One region of the Erwinia sp. AC075 genome, then DNA from elsewhere that is predicted to be linked to it. Evidence: predicted binding sites of a transcription regulator. Region 1 holds the regulator's gene; each other region holds the start of a gene.
The links. Region 1 encodes Fur, which represses iron uptake genes when iron is present. Its sites were predicted from a motif close to ATAATAATGAGAACNACTATCAA; they were not measured.
Positions count from the first base shown of each region.

Region 2: fepB (Fe2+-enterobactin ABC transporter substrate-binding protein) is a predicted target of Fur. The motif match lies at 6,463-6,485, and genes of this name have one in related genera.
Region 3: AC0IXH_RS02645 (siderophore-interacting protein) is a predicted target of Fur. The motif match lies at 1,268-1,290, and genes of this name have one in related genera.
Region 4: AC0IXH_RS00780 (Nramp family divalent metal transporter) is a predicted target of Fur. The motif match lies at 5,001-5,023, and genes of this name have one in related genera.

Region 1 covers NZ_CEEDEU010000001.1:2,276,691-2,285,449, reverse strand. The annotation lists gene chiP (chitoporin ChiP) at 411-1,784, shown strand; gene AC0IXH_RS10740 (beta-N-acetylhexosaminidase) at 1,842-4,496, shown strand; gene fur (ferric iron uptake transcriptional regulator) at 4,557-5,000, opposite strand; gene fldA (flavodoxin FldA) at 5,362-5,892, opposite strand; gene ybfE (LexA regulated protein) at 6,043-6,324, opposite strand; gene ybfF (esterase) at 6,472-7,236, opposite strand; gene seqA (replication initiation negative regulator SeqA) at 7,487-8,041, shown strand; gene pgm (phosphoglucomutase (alpha-D-glucose-1,6-bisphosphate-dependent)) at 8,072-8,759, shown strand, end outside.
Region 2 covers NZ_CEEDEU010000001.1:4,396,631-4,405,389, reverse strand. The annotation lists gene dacB (serine-type D-Ala-D-Ala carboxypeptidase) at 1-107, shown strand, start outside; gene pmrA (two-component system response regulator PmrA) at 113-775, shown strand; gene pmrB (two-component system sensor histidine kinase PmrB) at 772-1,827, shown strand; gene AC0IXH_RS20675 (TonB-dependent siderophore receptor) at 1,862-4,075, opposite strand; gene fes (enterochelin esterase) at 4,232-5,470, shown strand; gene fepB (Fe2+-enterobactin ABC transporter substrate-binding protein) at 5,435-6,403, opposite strand; gene cgtA (Obg family GTPase CgtA) at 6,551-7,738, opposite strand; gene rpmA (50S ribosomal protein L27) at 8,068-8,325, opposite strand; gene rplU (50S ribosomal protein L21) at 8,341-8,652, opposite strand.
Region 3 covers NZ_CEEDEU010000001.1:580,785-584,184, forward strand. The annotation lists gene AC0IXH_RS02640 (MFS transporter) at 1-1,200, shown strand, start outside; gene AC0IXH_RS02645 (siderophore-interacting protein) at 1,353-2,234, shown strand; gene AC0IXH_RS02650 (DUF998 domain-containing protein) at 2,248-2,904, shown strand; gene AC0IXH_RS02655 (AbrB/MazE/SpoVT family DNA-binding domain-containing protein) at 3,165-3,400, shown strand, end outside.
Region 4 covers NZ_CEEDEU010000001.1:170,730-179,488, forward strand. The annotation lists gene AC0IXH_RS00760 (LLM class flavin-dependent oxidoreductase) at 1-960, opposite strand, end outside; gene AC0IXH_RS00765 (ABC transporter substrate-binding protein) at 1,207-2,127, shown strand; gene AC0IXH_RS00770 (LLM class flavin-dependent oxidoreductase) at 2,129-3,445, shown strand; gene AC0IXH_RS00775 (NupC/NupG family nucleoside CNT transporter) at 3,504-4,694, opposite strand; gene AC0IXH_RS00780 (Nramp family divalent metal transporter) at 5,059-6,297, shown strand; gene AC0IXH_RS00785 (DUF2502 domain-containing protein) at 6,362-6,721, opposite strand; gene mgrA (L-glyceraldehyde 3-phosphate reductase) at 6,877-7,866, opposite strand; gene AC0IXH_RS00795 (alpha-keto acid decarboxylase family protein) at 8,071-8,759, shown strand, end outside.

The sequences.
Region 1 (8,759 bases):
CGGGCTGCGTTTTTTTTTATGAACGACACCGGGCGCCATTCAATATCTAAGAATTTTATTAAACAAGACCGCCAGCCAGTCCTTAATACGCTAAGGAGATGTTGTCTTTCTGTAATTAGAATATATCCGCGAGATGATATTTAAGATTAATATTAATTGAGTAAGCGCGAATTAAATTAGCGGGCTATTTATATTCTTTCATTAATAACGGCCGTTTTGTGCCGCCGCTCATACTTTCTTCTTTCACTTTTAAATAGTTATTGATAATTCGCGTCGCGAAAAATATCATCGACTTTGAGTTTCGTCGGTTAGAGGATGCTTATAACCAATTGATATCATGGCTCAGAATGGGCCTTACTCTTATGGAAGAGGGGTTATCTATGTCTGCTTTTATCTCATCACGTCCCGTGATGGCGGGCGCAGTCGCCTGCTGTACGCTGTTATCGGTTCCGCTTTTTATTCCTGATGCTACTGCCGCCGGATTTATTGATGATGCCTCATTAACGGGCGGCGTTTATTACTGGCAACGCCACCGGGAAAGAAAGGATCTCAATCCTGATAGCGATAAGTTTGGCCAGTATCAGCAAAATCTCCACCATTCTACTTTTAACAGTAATCTGGATTTTTCATCGGGTTATGTTGCCGACATTATTGGACTGGATTTAGCGGTATTTGGCGCGCTGGAAATGTCAGATAAAGGCCCGGCAGCGCCAAATGAAATTGGCTTCAGCGATGCCAATACGCGCTGGGATGAAAAATGGAGCGGGGATAAAAATGGCGCCAGCCTTTATAAGGCGGCATTAAAACTAAAGCTTAACGATTACTGGCTGCGGGCCGGTTATTTGCAGCCGCAGGGACAGACGCTGCTGGCGCCAAACTGGAGTTTTTTACCGGGCACCTATCGCGGAGCCGAGCTTGGCAGCCAGGTTGATTTTGCTGATGCAGGGGCGCTATCACTTTCCTATATGTGGAGCGATGAGTATAAGGCACCCTGGTATCGCAACACCTATCACTTCCGCAAGGCTGATGGCAAAACGGGCATCCCGTATCTGCATTCGATAGGGGCAAAATACGACTTCAAAAATGACCTGCTGTTGGAAGGCGCTTTCGGTCAGGCGGCCGGTTATATGGACCAGTACTTCACCAAACTCTCTTACACCTTTGCGCTGGCTGAAAATCCGCTTACCACCAGCTGGCAATTCTATGGTGCCCGGGACAAAGAGCGCGGTGGCGCAGCCAACAGTAATGATGTCTATGACGGCCTGGCCTGGCTGCAGGCGCTGACCTTCGGTTATCGCGCGGGGCCTTTCGATCTGCGTCTTGAAGGCACCTGGGTCAAGGCCGAGGGAAATCAGGGCTTCTTCCTGCAACGCATGACGCCGGGTTATGCCACCTCAAACGGTCGGCTGGATGTCTGGTGGGATTCCCGTTCCGACTTTAACGCCAACGGCGAGAAAGCCCTGTTTGCCGGCGTGTTGTATGAGCTGAAAGGCTGGGGCCTGCCGGGCCTATCGGTCGGCACCTCCTATGCTTACGGCTGGGATGCCAAACCCAACAGCAAACCGATCTATAACCAAAATACCCGTCTGAAAGAATCTGCCTGGAATCTAGACCTGCTTTACAAAGTGCAGGAGGGCTGGGCGAAAGACACCTTATTCAAGCTGCACTTCACCCGATTCAATAACCATTCCACCCTTCCCAGCTGGGGCGGCGGCTACGGCAATATCTTCCAGGATGAGAAGGATCTGAAGTTTATCGTCACTGCACCCTTCACAATTTTATGACGTGTGTCTTGCAACGAAATGAAGAAAAACGACTTACCTACGGACAAGGAATAAAGGATGAAAAAGTTCAGAGCCAGTCTGATATCGGTTGCGCTGATATCTGCGTTAGCCAGTGGTGGAGCAGCCGCCAACCAGCAGTTAGTCGATCAAATCAGCCAGTTTGGCGTGAAGTACAAAGTGACGGACAATCTTGCCGCCCAGCATGGCGTGGATTGCGCCGGACTGGGCGCTGACTGGGCCTCCTGTAACCGCGCAACCATCAGCTTCACCAATCCGGGCCCCGCCATCGACAGCAACGACTGGGCAATTTATATGTCTAACGTGCATGAAACGTTGAAGGTCGAAAGCGATCAGTTTCGCATGGTGCATATTGTCGGGGATTTAACCCGCCTGGAGCCGACAGACAAATTCAAAGGCATTGCGGCGGGCGAAACCATCGAGATCCCGATCGTGAATGAATACTGGCAGCTGTTTATTACCGATGTGATGCCGCGTTGGTATGCGACCTCTGGCGATGCCACGCCGAAAATCCTCGTCAGCACGGATACCGAGGAACTGACCGATTTTGTGGAGCCTTTTGGCGCTCAGTGGAAGCGCATCGCAGATGATAAGAACCTGTTGATGGATGCCCAGGGCCGCTTTACTAAAAACAGCGATGTCGCCCCGATGGCCGCGTCCACTTTACGTGGGCAAATCCTTCCCACCCCGTTGAAGGTTTCGGTGTTCTCTGATGACGCGGATCTCTCTACTGGGGTGACGCTGGAACTGGCAAGCCTGTCGGCAGAGAAAGCCGAAGCCATACAGCAGCGTTTTGCGCTGATGGGAATCAAAGCGCAGCCCAATGGATACCCGATTACCACCCGGGTGAGCCAAAAAGCGTTCGATAAAAAGCTGGCCGTTCCGGGGGGATACACGCTGAATATTGGCAAGGACAAGGCTGAAGTGGTGGGTTATGACCAGAGCGGCGTGTTCTATGGTTTACAGTCGATCCTGTCGCTGATCCCGGCCGATGGCAGCCTGAACGTGGCGACGTTAAAGGCCAGCGATGCGCCGCGTTTCCAATACCGTGCGGTGTTCCTTGATGTGGCGCGCAACTTCCACAGCAAAGAGGTGGTACTGCGCTTGCTGGACCAGATGGCGGCGTGGAAACTCAACGTTTTCCATTTCCATCTGACCGACGATGAAGGCTGGCGTATTGAAATTCCAGGCCTGCCGGAGTTAACGGAGATTGGCAGCAAGCGTTGTCACGATCCCGAAGAGAAGCGCTGTTTGCTGCCACAGTTAGGATCGGGACCAAACAGTGATAACAGTGGCAGCGGTCATTTCAGCCGTCAGCAGTATATCGATATTGTGAAGTATGCTGATGCGCGCGGTATTCAGGTCATCCCGGAAATCGATATGCCGGCCCACGCCCGGGCAGCGGTAATCTCGATGGAAGCGCGTTACGATCGCTTGTTCAATGCCGGTAAGGAAAAAGAAGCCAATGAATTCCGCCTGCTCGATCCCAGCGACAATTCCAACACCACCTCCGTGCAGCTTTACGATCGCACCAGCTATCTCAATCCGTGCCTGAGCTCCTCGTTACGCTTTACCGACAAGGTGATAGGTGAAATCCAGGCGATGCATAAAGCTGCCGGACAGCCGCTGAAGACCTGGCATTTCGGCGGAGATGAAGCCAAAAACATTCGCTTAGGATCCGGCTATTCGGATAAGAACACACCCGTTGAAGGCACCGGTTTACTGGACTTAAGCCAGCAAGATAAGCCGTGGGCAAAATCCCAGGTCTGCCAGACGATGATTGAAGAAGGAAAGATTGAAGACCTGGATCATCTGCCGAGCGACTTTGCCCTTAACGTCAGCAAGCAGGTTAAGGCACACGGTATCGGCAAAATGCAGGCCTGGCAGGATGGTATTAAAGACGCTAAAAATGCCAAAGCCTTCGCAACGGACAGGGTTGCGGTCAACTTCTGGGATACGCTGTTTTGGGGCGGTTTTGATTCTGCCAATGACTGGGCAGGCAAAGGTTATGAAGTGATCGTCTCCAATCCGGATTACCTGTATCTCGATTTTCCTGCCGAGGTGAATCCGCTGGAGCGGGGATACTACTGGGGAACGCGCTTTACCGATGAACGGAAAATTTTCCACTTCGCGCCGGATAACTTGCCACAAAACGCCGAGACTTCCGTCGATCGCGACGGCAAACCTTTCACGGCTAAATCTGACAAGCCCTGGCCTGGCGCTCACGGCATCTCCGCTCAACTGTGGAGTGAAACCACCCGTACCGACGCGCAGGTGGAGTACAAGCTTTTCCCGCGCATTTTGTCCGTGGCGGAACGCGCCTGGCACCGCGCAGCCTGGGAGCAGGATTATAAAGCCGGCAAAGAGTATACCGGCGGCAAAACCCGCCTGGTAGACCAGCAGGCTCAGCTGAAGGACTGGCAGCGGTTTGCCAACCTTCTGGGGCAACGTGAATTGGCAAAACTGGATAAAGCCGGCATTGCTTATCGCTTGCCGGTGCCCGGTGGGGTGGTGCAGGACGGTAAGCTGGTGGTCAATACCGAGCTACCGGGCTTAACCGTTGAGTACAGCCTGGACGAGGGGACAACCTGGCAGCAGTGGCAGGCGGATCAACCGCCGGCGGTGGCCGGTAAGGTATTGCTGCGTACGCGCAGTCCTGATGGTCTGCGCGTCAGCCGGACGGAAGCGCTGTAACGGGGCGACAGGCAAAAAAAAACCGGTGAAGGATCACCGGTTTTTTGCTGTTAGTGTAGATTACTTGTCGTGCAGCGTCTCATCTTCACGGCAGTCACCGGTTGAGCAGTGACCGTAAAGGTACAGGCTGTGGTTACTGAGTTTGATGCCGTGGCGCGTGGCGATATCACGCTGGCGAGCTTCGATGTTTTCATCACGGAACTCGATCACCTTGCCACAATCCAGGCAAATCAGATGATCGTGGTGATGCTGCTGAGTCAGTTCGAAAACGGATTTACCACCTTCGAAATTATGACGGGTAACGATCCCGGCATCATCAAATTGGTTAAGAACGCGGTAAACCGTCGCCAGACCAATCTCTTCGCCCATGTCAATCAGACGCTTGTACAAGTCTTCCGCACTGACGTGATGGCCCTCAGGTTCCTGAAGTACTTCCAGAATTTTAAGTCGTGGAAGCGTGACTTTCAGGCCGGCCTTCTTTAATGCGGTGTTATTGTCAGTCATGCGGATATTGTCCTGTTACTTTGCTAGTCACTTTGTGGCTGAAAAGCCCTGAACATCGGTCGTCGCGAAAAGCCAAACGTCTCATTATAGAACTGATATTTCGAAATGAACACCACTGGCGATGCATCTCAATCAAGGGAGGTAAGGAGAAGAGTCGTTACGTCCGTGAGAGCAAGCGGTTGGGCTGACATTTCGCTCTGCCTCATCATAGTCGCTATTAGAGCGAAAGGCGCTGAGAAAGCGGGTGACCGATGGCGATATTTTACAGATTTGCAGATGAAAGTTACAAAAATGTGTCTATTACTTCTATAGGAAAAACCACTGGCCTGATGTGAGATACCTCCCAATCAGGCCGGTCTGATTACGCTTCCAGGATTTCTTTCAGCTGGAGCTCGTCATAAATCTGTTTGACCCACTGCTCGGTGCGCTCACTGGTGAGTTCTGGCTGACGATCTTCGTCAATAGCCAGACCGAGGAAGTGCTTATCATCCGCCAGCCCTTTCGAGGCTTCAAAATGGTAGCCTTCAGTTGGCCAGTGACCGACGATCACCGCGCCTTTAGGCTCGATAATGTCGCGGATGGTGCCCATCGCGTCACAGAAGTACTCAGCGTAATCTTCCTGATCGCCACAACCGAACAGCGCAACGAGCTTGCCGTTGAAATCAATTTCTTCCAACGTCGGGAAGAAATCATCCCAGTCGCACTGCGCTTCGCCGTAGTACCAGGTTGGGATACCGAGCAGCAGAATATCAAAGGCTTCAAGGTCTTCTTTGCTGCTTTTAGCGATATCATGAACTTCAGCCACCTCTTTACCGAGCTGCTTCTGGATCACTTTTGCAATGTTTTCTGTATTGCCCGTATCGCTGCCAAAGAAAATGCCTACGATTGCCATGACTTACTAACCTCTTGAAACGTATTGATAGGGTAAAGGCTGCTTATTACAGATACCGGCAATGATAGCAGACAGCTACAGGGGGATAAATGAGTAATCCGCCTGCTTTTGTCGCTTTGTGCTTCACCGGGGGGTGCTGAAAGCGCCTGTTCAGCGGTCCTGATCGGCCAACTGCGCCATGACCATTTCTTCAATCAGCTCGCTGCGGCTCATATTACGCTGCTCGGCAAGCTGGTTCAGAGCATCAACCGCGTCACTGTTCATTTTCAGTTCAACGCGCTTCAGCCCGCGCACTTTATCGCGCTTAAGCTGGTTGCGTTTGTTGATACGCAGCTGCTCATCACGCGTCAGCGGATTGGTTTTTGGTCGTCCCGGGCGACGGTCATCTGCGAACAGATCGATCGTGGTGCGGTCCGTGTTTTCTTTTGCCATAGAATCGTGATACTGAAAGGCTGGAGTTCTGATGGTTCAGGCCTGATGTCGGCTGAAATTCGTGCAGCGACAAATTTTTAGCGCGCCATCATACCCCAGCGAAAGTCATGACGACAATGATTTAGCCATCTCAGGATATAATTGTTTTTACAGCGCAAAAAAACGGCGTATTGCGCGCAAAACAGCATCAGGTTTCTCGGCATGGACCCAGTGACCGGCACCGTTGACCACATGCGCACGGGCTTTGGGGAACTGCGCCAGCAGGGCGTCACGATATTCATCGGCCAGGTAGGGCGAACGTTCGCCGCGAATAAACAGCGCGGGATGCTCCCAGGCCGGAACCGGCTGCCAGCCAATAATCCGATCGTAGCACTGCCACAGCACCGGCACGTTAAACCGCCATTCCCCTTGCTGGAAGGATTTCAGCAGAAACTGAATCACGCCTTCTTCTTCTATCGTTTCACGCATCAGCGCTGCGGCATCGCTGCGTTGCGTAATGCCCGCTGCGGTGACCGCCTTCAGCGCCGCAAAAATCGTATCGTGATGGCGAGTCGGATAAGCGACCGGTGCCATATCGATAACCACCAGCTGCTCGATGCGTTCTGGCGCCAGCGCGGTTAACGCCATCGCCACTTTTCCGCCCATCGAATGTCCGATGACCGCGAACCGGTCAATCCCTTCGTCATCTAGCGTTTCCAGTACATCGCGGGCCATCGCCTGATAATCCATCTGGTCATCGCGAGGCGATAAACCGTGGTTTCTCAGGTCGATCTGCACCAGCTGGCGATCGTCCTTTAACCCTCGCGCCAACACGGACAAATTATCAAGGCTGCCAAAAAGGCCGTGGATTAACACCACGGGAACCTCAGGGCGGGCGGATTGTTCAGATAGCAAGCGGGTATTCAATTCCATAACAAAGTTCTTACTGTTGAAACGAGGGGTTAGGGTATCATAGATTCACTTTTTCCTGCCGTGACGGCCAGAAAGCGCCCGCCAATCTTTTTGCGGCATATTCTGACTTTTACTGGTATCAGGGGCTGGCGCTACACCCCGGCAGGATTTAACTTTATAATCCTCGTGTTAGAGCTGGAACGATCCTGTGCGGCTTGTTCAGGCAGCGTACAGACCGGCTCTTATCAGCAATAAATTGTACTGGATCAAGATGAAAACTATTGAAGTCGACGAAGAGCTCTACCGTTATATCGCCAGTCACACTCAGCATATTGGTGAAAGCGCCTCTGACATTTTGCGTCGTATGCTTAAATTTACGGCCGGGCAAAAAGCGCCTGCTACCGCAGCGGTAACGGCATCTACTGCCGTGAGCGTCGCCAAAGACGCGGCGCCAGTGAAGGTGGAATCCCGCCCTCAGGACCGCGTTCGCGCGGTGCGTGAGCTGCTGCTGTCTGACGAATATGCTGAGCAGAAGAAAGCGGTTAACCGTTTTATGCTCATCTTGTCGACTTTATATAATCAGGATCCCAAAGCTTTTGCCGCCGCGACCGAGTCACTGCTTGGCCGCACGCGCGTTTACTTTGCAGGCAATCAGCAGACCCTGGTACAGAATGGCACCCATACCAAGCCGCAACATATTCCCGGCACGCCGTATTGGGTGATCACCAACACCAACACAGGTCGCAAACGCAGCATGGTGGAACACATCATGCAGTCAATGCAGTTCCCTGCGGAACTCGCTGACAAGGTTTGCGGCACCCTCTAACTGATAAAGAAGCGTCAGGGAGAATCGCCAATGGCCAATCACCCCCGTGCAGGGCAACCCGCCCAGCAGAGTGATTTGATTAACGTTGCACAATTAACGTCACAGTATTATGTCCTGCAGCCCGATCTGAGCAACCCGGAACATGCGGTTAAATTCGGGACTTCTGGCCATCGCGGCAGTGCAGGGCGTCAGAGCTTTAACGAGACGCACATTCTGGCTATTGCTCAGGCGATTGCAGAAGAACGCAAAAAGAACGGCATTACCGGTCCTTGCTTCGTCGGCAAAGATACCCATGCGCTCTCCGAACCTGCGATCATTTCCGTACTGGAAGTGCTGGCCGCGAACGGTGTCGATGTGATTGTGCAGCTGGACAATGGCTATACGCCAACGCCTGCGATCTCCAATGCTATTCTGGAGCACAACAAAGCCGGTGGCCTTCAGGCCGATGGCATTGTGATCACGCCTTCGCACAACCCACCGGAAGATGGCGGCATTAAATACAACCCGCCAAACGGTGGCCCGGCTGACACTAACGTCACCAAAGTGGTTGAAGACCGTGCCAATGCTCTGATTAAAGATGGCCTGAAAGGCGTTAAGCGCATCGCGCTGGACAAAGCCTGGGAAAGCGGCCATCTTCAGGAAAAAGACCTGATCCAGCCTTACATTGAAGGCCTGGCGCAGATCGTTAACATTCCTGCTATTCAGAAAGCGGGCCTGA
Region 2 (8,759 bases), 2.1 Mb from region 1:
AGTATCTTTCTGGCTATGCCGTTCCGCCGGAAGATCAGCGCCAGCGACGTATTCCGCTGGTCCGCTTTGAGAGCCGGCTTTATAAGGATGTTTACCAAAATAACTGACAATTATGAAACTACTGGTTGTTGAAGATGATGCTTTGCTGTTGGGCGGACTGGTTCAGGCGCTGACGACTGAAGGGTATGCGGTGGATGCGGCTAAGAATGGCGCTGAAGCCTGTGCTCTGCTGCAAAGCGGCCAGTACAGCCTGATTGTTCTCGATCTTGGGTTGCCGGATCGGGACGGCAGGCAGCTGCTGCGGCAGTGGCGTAAAGAGACTATCGATCTGCCGGTGCTGATCCTCACTGCCCGTGATGCCTTAGAGGATCGGGTTGATGGACTGGATGCCGGTGCCGATGATTATCTGGTTAAACCCTTCGCGCTGGCCGAATTGAAGGCCAGAGTTCGGGCTTTGATTCGCCGCTATCAGGGTCGCAGCGATAACCTGCTGCAACAGGGCGATCTCTCCCTTAACCTGTCTTCTCAGCAAGTTTATATAGACAATCAGCCTGTTGAGCTGACGCCGAAAGAGTTTGCGCTGCTGACGCGTCTATTGATGCGCATCAGTCAGACGGTGCATCGTGAAACGCTGCAACAAGATCTTTATAGCTGGCAGGATGATACCGGCTCTAACACGCTTGAGGTGCATATTCACAACTTGCGCCGCAAGCTGGGCAAAGACCGCATCAAGACGGTGCGTGGCGTAGGATATCGTCTGGAAGAACGCACTTGAACAGTATGCGTCGGCGTTTGCTGATTATGCTGGCATTGATCCTGCTGTCCTGTCAGATGATGAGCGCAGCCTGGCTGTGGCATGAAAGCCGCGAACAGATCAGTTTCCTGGTTAACGAAACGCTCTCTGCTCACGCCCGCAATGAGCGAGTCGAAAATGAAATCCGCGAAGCGATAGCCTCACTGTTACTGCCTTCTGTGGTGATGGTCTGCTTCACGCTGCTACTCTCTTTCTGGGCGATCAGCTGGATCATTCGCCCGTTAAAGTCATTGCAGAACAGCTTGTCTGAGCGTTCTGCAGATAATCTCACGCCGCTGCCTAATTTCTCTGACATGGATGAAATTGCTGCAGTGACCCGCGCCCTGAACCAGTTACTGGGCAGGCTCGATCATACCTTGCAGCAAGAGCGGCTTTTCACCGCTGATGCCGCCCATGAGCTGCGCACACCGCTTGCCGGATTACGGCTTCACCTTGAACTGCTGGAGCAACAGGGTGTTACCCAGGGTCCGATGTTAGTGAAACGCATCGACCAGCTAATGCATGTCATTGAGCAACTGCTGATGCTGTCCCGTGCAGGTCAGGCTCTGGCCGGTGGTCATTATCAGGTGGTCAGCTGGGAAAGTGTCTTCCAGCCATTGCAGCAGGAAATGGTTGAGATGTTATTGCTGCGCCAGCAGACGCTGGAGGTCTCAGGTGACCTGTCGCTTGAAGCTGAAGGCGATGCCGTTCTGTTGCGATTGATGGTGCGCAATTTGCTGGAGAATGCCTCGAGATACAGCCCGGAAGGCAGCCATATCAGTTTGTTGGCAGAAAGTGAAAACGGCGGCAGCCGTTTCACTGTCAGAGATGAAGGGCCAGGTATTGATCCTGAAGCGGCAGCCGACCTGACAAAAGCGTTTCGCAGGATGGATCAACGTTATGGCGGCAGTGGGTTGGGACTGAATATTGTGCTGCGCATCGCGCAGATCCATCACGGTGAGTTGCGATTAACCAACCGAGAGGATCGAAGTGGGCTCAATGCCACCTGCTGGTTGCCGCAAAATCTGAATTAGCCGTGGTGGGGGTCCGTCCCCACCGCCACCATCCTCAGAAATGCGTGTTCAGGCCCATATACCAGGTCCGGCCTGATTCGTTATAGGTGTTCGCCCCTGCGCCATACATATACGCATTGGTCGTGGCATTACCGGTTGTTTGTGCATTCCCTTCCCTGAAATGACGTTTATCCAGCACGTTATCCACGCCAAGAGTGACGCTCACGTAATTGTTCACATCGTAGGTGCCGCTCAAGCCAACGATGGAGTAGGGACTGACCGTCGATTGCTCCGTCCCGCTGACTGACTCTCCCTTGTAGTTATATTTTTTCGGCGTCTGTCGACCGTACCAGGTCAGGGTGCTTTGCAGGGAAAGCGCGTCTGTGGCCTGCCAGGCCAGCGTCGAGTTAAGGGTATATTCCGGGATGATTGATAAGCGGTCGCCTGTCGTTTTGTTTTTGCTTTGCAGCATATAGGTCAGATTGTTGTTCCAGCTTACTGATTCAGTCAGCGGCAGGTTAACCGTCCCCTCCAGCCCTTCCACTACCGCTTTGGGCACATTCTCCCACTGGTAGATATCAGTACCGCCTGAAGTTGAGGTGCCACTTGGCTGATAGCCGGCTTCAATTTTATTGCGATAATCATTGCGGAACCAGGTGATCCCGGCCTGATAGCCTTCATGCTTATACTCGATCCCCACTTCCTTGTTAATGCTGGTTTCTGCTTTGAGGTCGTCATTTCCCATCAGATAGCAGGCGCCGGCACTGTCTGCACAGCCTTGCCCACGGCTGTACAGGACGTAATTTGGATTGGTCTGGTAAAGGCTCGGTGCTTTGTAGGCGCGGGCAATGCCCAGCTTCAGGGTGAAGTCATCGTCCAGCGCCTGTGAAAGGTTCAACGAAGGACTCCAGTTATCACCGACAATACTGTGGTGATCAAATCTCAAACCGGGCACCAGCGTGGTACTGTCAGTGAGCTCGATATTGTCTTCAGCAAACAACGAGAATATTTCTGCAGAGGAGTAAGGGCTGCGGTTGCTGCTTCCGATCCCTTCAATGTTACCGCCGGACAGCGCCTGAGTATTGGAAGCCCCGTCTTTCATGCGTTGCTGATTCCATTCGACGCCAAACGTTGCGGTCTGATTGACCAACAGCTCAAAAGGAACGCTGATTTCACTGTGCAACAATACGTCATCCAGCTGGATGGTGGAGAAGCCGCTGTCGGAGAAAATCCCTTCCGTACCGCCTGCCAGCCCTTCGTTCATCCGGCTGTTACGCGTGTTTTCATACTGCGCATAACTGCGGGTGCTGATGCCGTTATCCCACACGCCTGTCCACGTGGTGGCGAAGTCCTGACGGTAGAGACGGTTAGTCTCATTGCCATAGTTGTCCTGCACCAGTGCGCTGGTATTGGTATTTTGCGTGTCTCCGGCGTACAGATTTCCTTGCCGACTGTAGCCTGCACTGAATTCCAGTACCTGGCGTGGCGCAAACTCCCAACGCAATTTGCCGTGGATATCTTTATTTTCCACCCCTTCCCGCCCTGCCGGCACCGTATCAGCATACGTGCCGGTTCTCAGTGACTGATGCCCTTCATTGATAAACTGCGCATCAGCCTGCGTTTTACTGAGGTTGCCATACAGCATAAAGCTGACGGCATCAGAGAGCGGCCCACTGAGTGAGAAGTTGGTGCGTTTGGTCGATCCTTCAGAGCGATGCTCCGGCATATTCAGATAGCTATTCCAGGCACCATGCCACTCATTACTGGCCTGCTTAGTGATAATATTCACCACGCCACCTGCGGCGCCGTTACCATAGCGCGCTGCGGCAGGCCCGCGAATCACCTCAATATGGTCGACCATTTCAGGTGGAACCCAGTTGGTGTCTCCACGCGTATCACGCTCGCCACGCCAGCCTAACCGTACCGAGTTGCGGCTGGAAACGGGCAGACCGTCAATCAGGATAAGCGTGTTTTCTGGACCCATGCCACGAATATCAATCTGACGGTTGTTACCGCGCTGTCCGCTGGTTGAGTTGCCGGTCAGGTTGACGCCTGGCATGGTCCGAATGATTTCAGAGAGATCTCTGGCGGGAGGACGTTTTTTGATTTCGTCGGCCGTAATGGTCGAAACGCCTGGCGCCTGAAGCGTCTGCTGCGCGGCCGTCACCATCAGCGTGCCACCATTGGCATCAACGGTGTCTGCCTGAGCCAGCGCGACGCCTCCCAGTCCTGCGAGAATCGTCAGTGATAAGCGTGAAAATCTGGTCATGAAGCCTGTTTCCCTACAAATATGCCCTTCAAAATTACCCGGGCCAAATTGGCAAAAGTGCGGCAACACACTATTGCAAATGCAAATAATTATCAATACGATTATTACAATCATTTCTATTTTTGTCAGAAAGTTCACTCAGTGGTTTGATAATCTATGACGGCTTTAACATCTGTAATCGGAACAGAGGCCTGGTGGCAATCTGTCGCTCAACAAGGCACCCCATTTATCGCCAGGGAAAAGGGAAAAAACGCCTTAGTGACTTTCCTCTGGCGCGATCCTGACGGGGATGAGTTCCACTCGGCGATCCGCAACGTCTGGCTGAACATTATCGGCATAACCGACCATCATCGTGGTGGGCTTCCCCACTCTCTTAAGCGCATTGCTGGAACCGACGTCTGGCAGACCACTCTGTCCCTGAGCCAGGGCTGGCGTGGCAGTTACTCTTTGATGCCTGACACCGCAGATGAGTTGCCCGCCGAACCGCTTTCGATGCTTTCCCTGAGACAGTGGTGGCAGCAGAAATTCCCACTGGCACAACCCGATCGTTACAATCCGCTGGCGGGCTGGCAAAACGGACGTGGTCACTGGGTGTCTCCGCTGCATATGCCTGCAGCACCAGCGCAACCCGAGTGGCAGACTGAGGATAATCGGCTTGAAACCCTGAACTTGAGCTGGGAGAGCGTGTTACTGGGTAATACCCGAGACGTGGCGATACTGGCCACCGGCGAAGAAAATCCCCTTCATCGTCCACTGGTGATCCTGCTTGACGGGAAATTTTGGCTAATGAGTCAACCTGTTGCAGCGCCATTGGCAACGCTGACACGCAGCGGAGACCTGCCTGAAGCGGTATACATATTTATCGATTCGGTGGATAACTCGCTGAGAGCCGCAGAGCTCCCCTGTAATCCGCTCTTCTGGCAGGCCATTCAACAGGAATTGTTACCCGAACTGCGGCGGAAAATCGCGTTTTCCGGGCAAGCAAAAAATACCGTTGTTGTTGGACAGAGTTTTGGTGGCCTCGCGGCGGTGTATGCGGTGCTGAACTGGCCTGAACGCTTTGGCTGTGCGCTTAGTCAGTCAGGATCTTTTTGGTGGCCACGCCGGGATCACCAACCTGAGCAAGCGACAGGGTTGTTGATACAACAGGTTGTAAAGGGAATTGCCGGAATGCCCGGGCAACGCATTGCACTGGATGCAGGCTGGCATGAGAAAATCATTCTTGATTCGAACCGGCAGTTATATCCCCTGCTGGTCGATGCTGGCCTTGATGTCCGCTTTCGGGAGATTGACGGCGGTCATGATGCCCTCTGCTGGCGCGGAGGGATCACGGACGGACTTAAGTGGTTATGGTCCGACTCAGTGAGCAGCGAAGAGATCCCTAAGTCGCGTTAAAAGATGGTTTGCACTGTAGTAGTCAAGGCGGAAGCTGTCATTCCCCAGCGTATAGACCTGCTGATGCTGAACGGCAGGCGACGCCGCCAGTAAAGGCGCAGACAGCAGTGCCACTTTGCCAGATTGATCGGCGGCGAACATCAATACAGATTGCCCATTGATCCCCGTCACCAGGCTCTCGCCACTGAGTGGGATAATGTCTTTGCGTTGCAACCTCCGTTGCGCCTGAGCCAGTTCAGCGGGCACCGTGGCCAGGGTAAACCCCAATGATTCCAGCAATTGCCCCTGCGCAGAGTCGCGGGTCCAGAGATTAGCGGCCTGACTTTGTGGATTGAACACCAGTGCAGAGACGGGCTGCGGTGGCAATACTATTGCCGCTTTGACGGCAGCGACTCGTCTGGCAAATGACTGAATAGAAGCCTCCGCTTCGGTCTCCTTTCCGGTGGCTTTTGCAAGTTGTCGCTCTGTTTGCTGCCAGCTCTGCTGGTCGTAATTAATCACCAGCGTGGGTGCAATCAGCGAAAGGCGGTCATACAGCGTGACAGCTGAGTCTTTTCCCGTTGCGCTGACCACGATCAAATCTGGATCCTGCGCGGCGATGGCTTCCAGACTGGCTTCCCCTGTGGGTAACGGTTTTACCCCGCGGGCGCTGGCAATATCGCCCCATTGACGAAAGAACCCCCGATCATCGGCAAGCCGTTTTCCAGGCTGAGTTACCCCGCTGGCAATAACCGGGGCTTCAATCGCCAGTAATGAGCCAGTAAGCGTCACGCTGGTTGAAACAATACGTCGCGGCGGCTGCTTAAGCACAACTTCCCCCTTTGAGGTTGAAAGATGGCGCGGCCAGTCAGGACGGGCATCAGCCTGGGCGAGAAAGGGGATCAAAAGCAGGCTGAACAGTAGCGGGTAACGCGTGAGGAAGGCAGAGGTCATTATCAGGCTCGTTGGCAAAGCGCCGATGTCAAAACATGGCAAATCGAAGGATGGCAAAGATGATAATAATTATCTTTACCATTTAAAAGACTTAATTGCCCGAGCTGCAGACATAAAAAAAGGACACCGGGGTGTCCTTTTGTTGGATTAACGCTTGTAGATGATTTCGACGCCTTCGTCGTCCTCTTCATCCCAGTCGTCATCCCAGTCGTCGTCTTCCACTTCAACAGCAGATTCTGCTTCAGCTTCTTCGAGTTGCTGGCGATGATAGTCATCCCACATGAACTCGACTTTCTCAGGCTGCTTCTGTGCTTCTTCCGCTTCTTTTGGATTGGCGTTGATAAAGGACATCACATCCCAGCACAATGGCGTTACGCCAGTACGGTTGGCAGCAGAGATCAGATAGTATTTATCTGTCCAGCCCAGCGCATCAGCAATCGCTTTAGCACGAGATTCCGCTTCTTCTTCGTCCAGCAGGTCAACTTTGTTGAACACTAACCAGCGCGGTTTGTTGAAGAGCTTCTCGCTGTATTTTTCCAACTCACCGAGGATGATGCGGGCATTCTCAATCGGATCGGATTCATCAATTGGCGCCAGATCGATGGTGTGTAACAGCACACGGCAGCGCTCAAGGTGCTTAAGGAAGCGAATACCCAGACCCGCGCCATCAGATGCCCCTTCGATCAGACCCGGGATATCGGCGATCACAAAGCTCTGTTCAGTGTCCATACGAACCACGCCGAGGCTTGGTACCAGGGTGGTAAACGGATAGTCAGCCACTTTTGGTTTCGCGGCGGACACCGCACGGATAAAGGTTGATTTACCGGCATTCGGCAAGCCAAGCATACCCACGTCAGCCAGCAGCATCAGTTCCAGCTGAATATCACGCACTTCACCCTTGGTCCCCATCGTTTTCTGACGAGGAGAACGGTTTACGGAGGATTTGAAGCGGGAGTTGCCCAGACCATGCCAGCCGCCTTTCGCGACCATCTGGATCTGACCATGCGTCATCATGTCGCCCAGCGTCTCGCCAGTGCCCTGATCGATGATACGGGTGCCGACCGGCACTTTAATAATAATGTCCTGACCACGTTTGCCGGTACAATCACGGCTCTGACCATTCTGGCCACGCTCTGAACGGAAAGATTTTTCGAAACGGTAGTCAATCAGGGTATTGAGGTTTTCATCGGCCTGCATGTAGACATCGCCGCCGTCACCACCGTCGCCGCCGTCCGGACCGCCTCTTGGGATATATTTCTCACGACGGAAGCTGACGCAGCCATTGCCGCCATCGCCCGCAGCGACGAGTATCGTCGCTTCATCAACAAACTTCATGTTACTTCTCCGTAAATCATTCGCCCGACGCTGGCAAGGTGACGCGTGTCCGGGAGTGATCCGCCGTAGCAAGCTGGTGTGCCTGGTGACGGAAACTGGGTTTCTGGCGCCGCAAAAGCTGTCTTCACGTCGATTCCAGAAAGGGGATCCGCCTCAAGACATCGTGCAGCTGAATATAAAGTGTACAGCAAAAGTGACCTTTGCTGTGAACCCTCAGACGTAATTACGCCGGGGCAGAACGCAGAATGTAAAAAGCCCCGCAATCATAGCGGGGCTTTTAGATTCGCTGCTGAAAGCGGTATCAGGTACCGCTTTCAGGCACGAAAACCTTACTCAGCAACGATGCTGATGTATTTACGGTTGTTCGGGCCTTTCACTTCGAACTGGACCTTGCCGTTTGCAGTTGCAAACAGAGTGTGGTCACGGCCGCAGCCTACGTTGGTGCCCGCATGGAATTTGGTTCCACGCTGACGAACGATGATGCTACCTGCCAGAACAGATTCGCCGCCGAAACGCTTAACGCCGAGGCGTTTTGCATTGGAATCGCGACCATTTCGAGTGGAGCCGCCAGCTTTCTTGTGTGCCATTTGTCAGATCTCCTCTTACGCGCTGATGCCAGTGATCTTCACGTCAGTAAACCACTGACGGTGACCCTGCTGCTTACGGTAATGCTTACGACGACGGAACTTAACAATCTTGATCTTGTCGCCGCGACCATGAGCAATAATTTCTGCCTTGATCAAGCCACCTGAAACTAAAGGCGCGCCAATTGACACATCTTCACCGTTGGCAATCATCAGAACCTGGTCGAATTCAATCGTTTCGCCGGTTGCGATGTCCAGCTTTTCCAGGCGAACGGTCTGACCTTCGCTTACTCGGTGTTGTTTACCACCACTTTGGAAAACCGCGTACATATAAACTCCGCTTTCGCGCTTGCCGTCTTAGTTTCAGGCTGCGCTATAAATATTCACAATAGGGCGCGAATTCTACGCAACTTCCAGGATAATGACAAGTGCCTGAT
Region 3 (3,400 bases), 1.7 Mb from region 1:
TCCCTGTTTCAACACCGTTCTTTCGTCGCATTCTGGCTGGCCCGCACCACCTCCAGCTTCGGTTTCCAGATGCTCTCCATTGCGGTGGGCTGGCAGATCTATTCGATCACCGGCCGTGCCTGGGATCTGGGCCTGATTGGCCTGGTGCAGTTTCTGCCGGCGGTTCTGCTGGCCTTGCCCGCAGGCCACGTCGCCGACCAGTTCGATCGCCGCCGGGTGGTGCTTTTCGGCCAGCTCACCGAGTGGATTGCCATTGCGGTGCTGGCGGGACTGACGCTGGCACACAAAAGCGATGAGGTGATAATCCTCGGGCTGGTGTTCATTATCTCGGTGGCCAGAACGCTGGAAGCGCCGTCGTTACAGTCGATGCTGCCCGCGCTGGTGCCGCCGGCGATGCTGGCCCGCGCAACGGCTGCCAATGGCGCCTCGATGCAGACCGCCTCGATGCTCGGCCCGGCGCTGGGTGGCTTCCTGTATGTTGCCGGCCCGGGCGTGGTGTATCTCACGGCCGGGCTGCTCTATCTGATTTCAATCGTGATGGTCAGCCGTCTGCGTTATGAGCATGCGCCACCGAAAAGGACGCCCGCGACCTTTGAGAGCGTCTTTGCGGGCGTGCGCTTTATCCGCAACCGGCCGGATGTACTGGGCGTGATCTCGCTGGATCTTTTTGCGGTGCTGCTGGGGGGCGCAACGGCGCTGTTGCCGATCTTCGCCAAGGATATCCTGCATACCGGTCCCTGGGGGCTGGGATTACTGCGCGGTGCGCCAGCGGTGGGTGGATTGCTGGTGGGCTTCTGGCTCAGCCGCCGCACTTTAGAGCGCAACGTCGGCATGACGATGTTTGCTGCCGTGGCCGGATTTGGCGTCGCCACGCTGATTTTTGCCCTGTCGAAAGAGCTGTGGCTGTCGATTCTGGCGCTGTTCGCGTTGGGCGGATTTGATATGGTCAGCGTGGTGATCCGTGGCTCGCTGGTGCAGCTGGATACCCCTGACGAGATGCGCGGGCGCGTCAGTGCGGTTAACTCGATCTTTATCAACACCTCAAACCAGCTTGGCGAGTTTGAGTCCGGCATGCTAGCGGCCTGGCTTGGTGCGGCGCCAGCGGCGGCGGTCGGCGGGATTGGTACGCTGATCGTGGTGGGGCTGTGGATGGTGTGGTTCCCAGGCCTGCGTCGCCGTCAGCGCCTGCACAACGACTGAATTGTTAGCAATGTGCTGCACGGGAGGTAAAGGGATGTTAAGGGTTGAAATCATTTTCATCTTTTAAATGATAATGATTATCGTTATATTGCGATGCTGAACGCCGCCAGACGGCTGAAACATCGCAATAACTTCCCTGAAGGAGCAGCACAATGGCCGCGGGTTACCGGATTTTCAACGTTACGCTCAAACAACGCATTCAGGTTACGCCTTCCTTACTGCGTTGCGTGTTCACCGGCGACGATGTGCTGGAGATGAAGCATGAATCCCCCGATCAGCGCATCAAGCTGCTGTTCGCGGGCGAGGATGGCACCTGTCCGGCGATGCCGGTCAGCGAAGGCTGGTATCAGGATTATCTGGCATTGCCAAAGCCGCAGCGCCCGGTCATGCGCACCTATACGCTGCGGGAACTGCGCCGCGAGCAGAAAGAGATGGACGTGGAGTTCGTGCTGCACGGCGAAACCGGTCCTGCCTCGCGCTGGGCGATGCATGCGGGCACCGGCGCTAAGATGCAGATTGTTGCACCGAATGCGGCCTCTGCGGATGACAGCGGCGGCTATGAATGGATTTGGCATGAGGGTATCCAACAGGCGTTGCTGATTGCCGATGAAACCGCGGTGCCAGCGGCGGTGAGCATTCTGGAACAGCTGGCAACGCTGGCTGAGCCGCCAAAGGTGCAGGCATTCTTTGAAGTTCCGCATATCACCGATGCTCAGCAGCAAGATTTTCCTTTTGCTGAAATTCACTGGCTGGGGCGCGAGGATCACCCACAGGGCACCTTGCTGATGAAGGCGATTCGCGATCATCTGACCCTTCCAGACGGCGCGCGCGTCGCGGAGCAGTGGCTGGAAAACAAAAGCCTGATTGAAGATGGCATCTGGGAGCGTGCGGAAGGCAAGCACGGATTTAACGCCTGGGTGGCCGCCGAATCGGGCGTGGTCAAAAAACTGCGCCACTGCCTGATTGATGAGTTCCAGCTGGACCGTGAAGTGGTGAACTTTATGGCATACTGGACGCTGGGTCGGGGCCGCTAATCACCGGAAGCAGATGAATTCACGACAGCTTGCAACCAAATTGGGCGCACTCAGTTTTGCACTGGGTGGCCTGTTATATCTGTTGGCCGAAAAAGTCGCCTCTCGCGCCTGGACCACCCCACCGTACTTCTTCAGTCAAAACTACATCAGCGATTTGGGCATTGCGCAGTGCGGCGTATTGCCTGATGGCCGTGATGTCTGCTCGCCGCTCCACGCGGTGATGAACAGTGGCTTCGCGGCGGAAGGCGTGCTTTTCTTCCTCGCCTGTCTGTTACTCCGATCAAACTTCACTGGCGCGGGCCAAAAAGGCTTTTTGCTGACCGGCTTGTTGCATGGCATCGGCGGGGTAGTGATTGCGCTCTTTCACAGCGGCTCAGAAGCCAGTGGATTTACCGTACATCAGGCTGGCGCGATCATGGCGATCGGCGGAGGAAATCTCTGTTTGATCACCGTCGGCGGGTTGCTGCGACAGCAAAAGGACCTGCGCGATTACAGCGTATTGAGTCTGGTGCTCGGCTGTATCGGCCTGCTCAGCATGTTTCTGATCCCCCTCAACGTGCTGCCAACCGGCATTATCGAAAGGGCCTCTGTGTATCCCATTACTTTCTGGCAGATTTTTACCGGCGTGATGTTACTGGTGAAAAGCTGGGGCGTGCGAGGTGAGGGATAAGCACTTAACCGCGCGGTGATCTCTCTCCGGCGCAGGCCAGATCCCGAACCTGCGCCGCATTTTATTTATCTGATTCGAGATAATTCTTTGAGCTGCCTGAATAGTCTTCTTTAATCGGCCTGTCTGACGTGAAGTCCGTACCTGCCTGCACGAAAACCTTCACGCTGAGTCCAACTAAGGAAATCACAATGATTCTGGCTGAAAACTGTGCACCGCCTGCCATTAATGTTATATTAAAATATAATATCAGGAGGCGCTCTATGTATATCACTCGTCTGAAAAAGGTTGGCGGATCCGTCATGCTGGCGGTTCCTCCGGCCGTGTTAAAAACGTTGGCGTTGTCGACAGAAAGCGAAGTGGGCATGACCATTAAAAATGGCTGCCTGATTATTGAACCGCAGAAACGGCCCCGTTATTCGCTTGAGGAGCTGCTGGCACAGTGCGATCCGCAGGCTGAAATGAGCGAAGAAGATCGGGAATGGATGGATACGCCTGT
Region 4 (8,759 bases), 2.1 Mb from region 1:
CAGGTCGTAATACTTCAGCAGCGCGTCGGAGACCTGGTCCGGCGTACCGACCAGTGAGGTGGAGTTATAACCGCCGCCAACCAGTTTAGCGATGCCGGTCCACAGGGATTTGTCGAGGCGTTCCCCTTCATTGGCGGCGGCCATCAGGCGGGCCGCGCCGACGCTTTGCGGCTTCGGCAAACCAAAATCATGGCCGGATTCAATCAGCTTTTTGCGGGCGACTTCGCGGATATGCTCGGCTTTTTCCCAGGCTTCTTTCTCCGTGGCGGCAATAATCGGGCGGAAGGAGATATTGAAACCAATCTGGCGGCCCTGTCTGGCGGCTTCTGCACGCACCGTCCGCACGGTTTCTGCGGCACCGGCCAGCGGTTCACCCCAAAGGGCGAACACGTCCGCATGACGACCTGCCACTTTGATCGCTTCAGGCGAGGAGCCGCCGAAATAGATCGGCAGCGCGCTTTGCTGTGGCTTCACCGCCGAAAACGCCTGCTCAACCTGATAATGCTCGCCCTGGTGATCGTATGGCGTGTCGGAAGTGAGGCTCTGCCTTAATACGCTCAGGAAATCATCGGTGCGCTCATAGCGCTGGGTCTTGTTAAGGAAATCACCATCACGGCGTTGTTCAACATCGCTGCCGCCGCTGATGATATGCACCGCCAGGCGGCCATCGGTGAGTTGATCGAGGGTAGCGAGTTTACGGGCTGCCAGCGTCGGCGAGACAAAGCCCGGACGGTGGGCCAGCAGGAATTTCAATGTTGAGGTGTTGGCGGCGGCATGCGCAGTGACCAGAAAACCATCCGGTTGATCGGACCAGTAGCCGACCAACACCCGATCGAAACCGGCCTGCTCATGAGCACGGGCAAAGTCTGCAATGTACTGTTTATTGAATAGCGGACCGCTGGCAGGAATGATTTCGGACGCCAGGCGATGGCCAATCATACCGAGGAATTGAATGCTCATCAGGTTCTCTCCAGGTGAGGGCCGGTAAACGCCGGCAGAGAGAAAACCGTATAGTTGATGGGCGGGAGTGTGAAATTCATTAATCTGCGAAGCTTTGCGCAAATACAGCTATTACTCAGTCGCAGGCAACCGACGGTGAGCGTGCCGCTCGTTATGTTCATTTTGCATAAATTATGCGCAATAAATGCATTTAGGTTCTAAAAAAGCCGGTGTTAGTCTCGGGTTTTCTCCTTATTGAGACACCAGATGAAAACCCTTTCTCTTTCTGCACTTGCTGTACTTCTCGCGGCGGTCACGGCGCCCGTTTTGGCTGCGAATACGCTTTCAGTTGGCGACCAGCGGGGCAATGCGCGGGCGATCCTTGAAGCCTCCGGCGAGTTAAACAACACGCCTTATACGCTGGACTGGCATGAGTTTGCTAACGCCGCACCGTTGCTGGAAGCGATGCGCGCAGGTTCAATAGATGCCGGTTCGGTGGGGGATGCACCCTTAACTTTCGCCGTGGCGGCAGGGCTGGATGCCAAAGGGATCCTGGCGACGCGCTATGCCGGCAACGCCATTATCGTCAAAAAGGGTAGCCCGATTCACAGCGTGAAGGATCTGATTGGCAAACGCATTGCGACGGTCAAAGGTTCATCCGGGCACAACCTGGCTTTGCAGGCGCTGCAAAAAGCCGGTGTCGATCCTAAGCAGGTCAGCTTTGTCTTTACCACGCCAGCAGAAGCGACGCTGGTGCTGGATCAGGGCGGCGTCGATGCGGTTTCCACCTGGGAACCTTACGTGTCGTTTGCCACGCATCAGTCAGGCGCACAGATCCTGGCGGACGGTAAAGACTATCCGGCCCTCAACTATCTGGTGGCCAGCAACGCCGCCATTGCCAGCAAGAAGGCCGAACTGGCCGACTTCACGCAGCGGTTGAGCCGTGCCCGCGCCTGGGGCATCCAGCATCCTGACGCCTATGCGGCCTCCATCAGCAAGCTGTTAAGGATCCCGCAGGACGTGGCGCTGGCAAAGGTGAAGCGCGAAGTGAACTCCGTCGACACCAACAGTCAGGACGTGGTTGCGGTGCAGCAAAATACCGCCGATTTCTACGTGAAAAATGGCCTGATCCCGGCACCGCTGAAGGCGGCTTCCTTTATTGACCTCAGCCTTTCGCAGGGGAAATAGCATGCATCTGGCGCTTTATCTCAGCGACACCGGGTTGCACGCCGGAGGCTGGCGGCATCCTGAGGCGCAAAATAACGATCCGATGCAGCTGCAGACCTGGCTGACGCTGGTGAAAAAAGCCGAGCAGGCCGGATTTGATTTCGCATTTATCGCCGACAAACTGTCGATCGATGATATTTACGGTAACGACATCGCCAGCACCGTTCAGTCGCGTCCGGGTTATGCCCGTCCGGAACCGATGGCGCTGCTGACCGCATTGAGCCTGTTTACCGATCGCATTGGCTTAGGCGCAACCGTATCGACCACCTACGGTGAGCCTTTCCATACTGCCCGCACCATCGCCACAATCGATCATTTTAGCGCCGGCAGAATGGGCTGGAATGCGGTGACCTCGACCAATGATGGCGAAGCACGCAATTTCAGCCGCCAGCAGCATTTAGGCCATCAGGCGCGTTATCAGCGTGCGGGAGAGTTTATCGATGCGGTGCATCAGCTGCTTGCCAGCTGGCAGCCTGGTGCGCTGGTGGCCGACCAGGAGAGCGGCGTTTATATGGATCCGGAAAAGGTCAGCTATACCGATTTTCACGGCGAGCATTTCCATATCAAAGGGCCGCTGACCGTCGCCGCCTCGCCGCAGGGCAGGCCGGTGCAGATTCTGGCGGGCGTCTCGGAGGATTTTAAGAAGGTCGCCGCCCGGGTGGCAGAGGTGATTTTCACCGTTCAACCCGACATGGCGCGCGCGCAGCAATTTTATCAGCAGTTTAAGCAGGAGATGGCCGCCTTGGGTCGTCCACCGCAAGCCTGTAAAGTGCTGCCCGGCCTGATGCCGATTGTGGGCGCAACGCAGCAGGAGGCGGAAGAGAAGCGCCGTCAGCTGGATGAACTGGTCAATCCGTTAGCCGGGTTAAGCTTTATGTCTGCCAGCATGAATTACGATCTGTCGCAGCACGATGAAAACGACATTTTCCCGGATATCTTCGACAAAATCAGCGGCAGCAAAGGGCGCTTTGAGTACGTGATTTCTCAGGCAAGGAAAGAGGGGAAAACGCTGGCCGAAGTGGCGAAAGCCTATGCGGCCAGCGCCTCATTTAAGGTGATTGCCGGCACGCCAGAACAGATTGCCAGCGAGATGATTGCCTGGGTAGAGGCCAAAGCCTGCGACGGTTTCGTGCTGATGCCCGCTGATATGCCGGCCTCGTTGAATAATTTTGCTGAACGGGTCATCCCGGAACTGCAAAAGCGCGGTGCCTTCAGGCAGGGCTATCAGGGAACCACGTTGCGCGACCATCTGGATTTACCGCTGGTCACGCCTCGTTGAACGACGAGTAAAAAAAAGGCGAACCCATCACAGGTTCGCCTTTTTTCGTTCTGGCGTGTTACCAGGCCAGCACTAATCCTGCAATGGAAGCAGACAGCACGCTCACCAGCGTTGAGCCGTACAGCAGTTTCAGGCCGAAGCGGGAAACCACGTTACCTTGCTCTTCGTGCAGGCCTTTGATCGCGCCTGCCACAATCCCGATAGACGAGAAGTTCGCAAAAGAGACCAGGAACACGGAGAGGATGCCGACGCCGCGTGGTGACAGTTCAGCCGCCACTTTTTGCAGATCCATCATCGCCACAAACTCGTTAGACACCAGTTTGGTTGCCATGATGCTACCCACTTTCAGCGCTTCACCTGCCGGCACGCCCATCACCCAGGCAAACGGGTAGAAGACGTAACCCAGCACACCCTGGAAGCTGATGCCGAAGACGAAATCGAACAGGGCGTTAATCGCTGAAATCAGCGCAATAAAGCCAATCAGCATCGCCGCGACGATCACCGCAACTTTGAAACCGGCCAGGATGTATTCACCCAGCATCTCAAAGAAGCTCTGCCCTTTGTGCAGATCGCCCAGCGTCAATTCTTCTTCGCTGTCGACGCTGTACGGGTTGATGATCGACAGCACGATAAAGGTGCTGAACATGTTCAGTACCAGCGCGGCCACCACGTATTTCGGATCAATCATGGTCATGTACGCGCCCACAATTGACATTGATACGGTAGACATCGCCGTTGCCGCCATGGTGTACATGCGGCGCTGAGACATTTTTCCGAGGATATCTTTGTAGGCAATGAAGTTCTCTGACTGACCTAAAATCAGCGAGCTCACGGCGTTAAAAGATTCCAGCTTGCCCATGCCGTTGATTTTTGACAGCACGGTACCGATGGCGCGAATAACAATCGGCAGGATACGGAAGTGCTGCAAAATCCCGATCAGTGCAGAGATAAACACGATAGGGCAGAGAACATTGAGCCAGAAGAATGCCAGGCCTTTATCACTCATGTTGCCGAAAACGAAATTAGTCCCTTGTGCTGCATAGCTCAGCAATTTGTCGAACAGACCCGCAAACCCTTTAACGAAGCCAAGACCCACTTCAGAGTTAAGGAAGAACCACGCAAGCAGCACTTCGATAACCAGAAGCTGTATAATAAAACGTACGCGGATGTTTTTCCGATCGGTGCTAACCAGTAAGGCCAGCACGGCTACCATCACCAGCGCCAAAGCAAAATGAAAAATGCCTGACATGTGTGCTCCATTTTTGAAGGATGTTATATTTCGCTGCACATTCTATGTAACAAGAAACTGAAAAACGAGATCTAGAACACAATATAACAATTACCTATCACCCTTCCCGACAGAATCCCCTGATTGATCACATCCTGATACTGTTTAAAAAAACACCCCACGCATCGGAAGGTTAAGCTTTTACCGGCGCACGAAAAGTGATTGCTCATTTTTTAGCTATGGAGTAGTTTGAAATCAAGGTATAGCCTTTGCTATATTTCTTAGTACTGGCTATCAGAGCGATATGCAAAACCCATTCAAATGCGCTTGATAATCATTATCATTTAAAAGACAATGATCTCTTCAGGTGTTTAGGGGACTAACTATGTTTGAAGGCCGCACAGTAGAACAAACGGTTCGCGGATCGCGCAAAATCAAATTTGCGTTGATGGGCCCTGCGTTTATCGCGGCTATCGGTTATATCGATCCCGGCAATTTTGCCACCAATATTCAGGCCGGCGCCTCTTATGGCTATACGCTGCTGTGGGTGGTGGTGTGGGCCAACATTATGGCGATGGTGATCCAGCTGATGTCTGCCAAACTCGGCATCGCTACCGGGAAAAACCTCGCTGAACATATCCGCGATCGTTTCCCGCGTCCTGCCGTCTGGTTTTACTGGGTGCAGGCTGAAATTATTGCCATGGCGACCGACCTGGCGGAATTCATCGGGGCGGCGATTGGCTTCAAGCTGATTTTCGGCGTCAGTCTGCTGCAGGGCGCGGTGCTCACCGGCGTGGTCACCTTCCTGATCCTGATGCTGCAAAACCACGGTAAAAAGCCGCTGGAACTGGTGATTGGTGGCCTGCTGCTGTTTGTCGCGGCGGCTTACGTCATCGAACTGTTCTTCTCACAGCCGAAGATTACCGATCTGATGCAGGGTCTGGCCGTGCCTTCGCTGCCAACCGCCGATGCGGTGTTACTGGCGGCGGGCGTGCTGGGCGCGACAATTATGCCGCACGTGATCTATCTGCACTCCTCGTTAACGCAAAATCCCGACGGCGGCTCGCGTGAACAGCGCTACTCGTCGACCAAGCTGGACGTGGCGATTGCGATGACCATTGCCGGCTTCGTCAATCTGGCGATGATGGCCACGGCGGCGGCGGCGTTCCACTTTAGCGGTCATACCGGCATTGCCGATCTGGATCAGGCTTACCTGACGCTGGACCCGCTGCTGGGTCGCGCAGCGGCGCTGGTGTTTGGTCTGAGCCTGCTGGCTGCCGGACTCTCTTCCACCGTGGTGGGCACCATGGCCGGGCAGGTGGTGATGCAGGGCTTCGTCCATATTCACATTCCGATTCTGGTGCGCCGCGTGGTGACCATGCTGCCTTCCTTTATCGTGATCCTTGCCGGATGGGAGCCGACACGTATCCTGGTGATGAGTCAGGTACTGCTGAGCTTCGGTATCGCGCTGGCGTTAATCCCGCTGCTGACCTTTACCGGCAACCGCGAGCTGATGGGCGATATGGTGAACTCACGCCCGATGCAGCTGGCAGGCAAGGTGATTGTGCTGGTGGTGGTGGCGTTGAATCTGTATCTGCTGGTGGCGATGGCCATGGGGTTGTAAGCCGACTTCATTACTGCGCAGCCGATAAAAAAGCCGACCTTAACAGGTCGGCTTTTTTGATCGCTTAATGGCGATGATCGTGGTCGTGATGACGCTCTCTTTCATGATGACGGTATTCGCGATGACGTTCGCGATCGTGCCATCTGCGTTCCCGCTCCCATTCGTGACGACGGCGCATCTCTTCATGCCTGCGCCACTGCTCGTGTCGCCACCAGCGGCCTTCATCATAACGGTAGTTGCTGCGCCAGTAGTGCCCATCGCGCCAGCGGCCGCCGTCCCAGTAATTACCGCGCGGATCGCGGTCACCAATATGTAACGAGACGCCAGGAGCTAAGGTGATATTTGCGTTGTCAGCCTGCGCTGTGTGCATTGCCAACGGGGATAAACTTGCCACTAAGGTGGCAACAAGTAATAAACGTTTCATTGGATCTCCTTATCAACGGCTCACCTGCTCCGCTGTGCAGCCAAGATTATAAAGAGTTTGTTGCCGTTTCGCCTGGGGGATTCCGAAAAACTGCCTGCCGGGGAGATTTGAGATTTATCTGGAGAGATCCCGCCGCAGGGCGCGGCGGGACGGGTTTAGCCGAGAATGCTGCTGATTTTTTGCAGTTCAGCCTGGCTGAAATCACGCTTCTGCAGCATGCCAACCGCATCATCAATCTGGCTGGTTTTACTGGCACCAATCAGCACCGAGGTCACGCGGTTTTCCCGCAGCACCCAGGCCAGCGCCATCTGAGACAGTTTCTGCCCACGCTCCTGCGCCATCGTGTTCAGCTGACGCACCTTCTCCATTTTCTCCGGGGTCAACTGGTCGCCGCTGAGGAACTGGCTGCCGCTGGCCGCGCGCGAGTCTTCCGGAATACCGTTCAGGTAGCGGTCGGTCAACACGCCGCCAGCCAATGGGGAGAAGGCGATGCTGCCGACGCCTTCTTTTATCAACACGTCCAGCAGACCGTTATCTGGCGCACGCTCGAACATCGAGTATTTCGGCTGGTGGATCAAACATGGCGTGCCGAGCTGCTTGAGGATGCCAATGGCTTCTGCCGCCAGTTCAGCCGGATAGTTGGACAGCGCGATATACAGCGCCTTGCCCTGACGCACAATGTGGTCCAGTGCGCCCATCGTCTCTTCCAGCGGCGTTTCAGGATCCGGGCGGTGGTGATAGAAGATATCGACGTAATCGAGTCCCATCCGCTTCAGGCTCTGGTTCAGGCTGGCAATCAGATATTTACGCGAACCCCAGTCACCATAAGGGCCGTCCCACATGGTGTAACCCGCTTTGGACGAAATGATCAGCTCATCACGGTACGGCGCAAAGTCTTCCCGCAGGATGCGGCCAAAGTTTTCTTCAGCTGAACCCGGTGGTGGACCGTAGTTGTTAGCCAGATCGAAATGAGTGATACCGTTATCAAACGCATGGCGCAGCAGCTGACGGCTGTTATCCACGCGGGTGCTGTCGCCGAAGTTATGCCATAAGCCTAACGAAATTGCCGGTAGCTTGAGGCCACTCCGTCCGCTGCGGTGATAGGTCATTTTCTGATAACGTTCTGCATCTGCCTGATAAACCATGAATAAATCCTGTTCAGTAGAGGTCGGTTTCCGGGAAAGCATAGCAGTGTATACGGTTACACCGAACCGGTTCGCGCGGTAGATCGCAACTTGAGGATAATTCCGAGGCGTAACGACAGCTTGCCACTGCAACAGCCTGCCACTGTGCTGCGCATTGAAAAATATCGCTAATACTTTGCTGAGGACAACTGTGGAGAAAGAGCTATGCAAAGTCTTACCGTTGGGGAGTACCTGCTGTCGCGCTTACGGGAAGCCGGAATTGGGCATCTGTTCGGCGTGCCGGGTGACTACAATTTGCAGTTTCTCGATGATGTTATTACCAGCAGCGAGATTGGTTGGGTCGGCTGCGCCAATGAGTTAAATGCCGCCTACGCGGCCGATGGCTATGCGCGCTGCCACGGCGCGGCGGCGTTACTGACCACCTTTGGCGTCGGTGAGCTGAGTGCGTTAAACGGCGTGGCAGGGAGCTATGCCGAATACTTACCGGTTATTCATATTGTCGGTGCGCCTGCAACGGCCGCCGCCCGCGAAGGTCTGCTGCTGCATCACACGCTGGGTGACGGTGACTATCGTCACTTTATGCGCATGTCGCAGGAGGTGACGGTCGCCCAGGCAATATTAACGCCAGAGAACGCCGTGGAGGAGATCGACCGCCTGCTTAACGCCGCCTTACGTGCACGGCGTCCGGTCTACCTTTACTTAGCAACCGATGTGGCGGTGGCAAAAATCACCCCAGCCGCCACGTCATTGGCGACAGAACTGCCCTGCGATGCGGCGACCGTCGCCGCTTTTGCTGATGCGGCAGACCAACTGCTGGCGGGGGCAAAAAACGTCGCCATGCTGGCGGACTTCCTCGCCGACCGGGCTCAGCAGCAGGGCAAGCTTAAACAGTT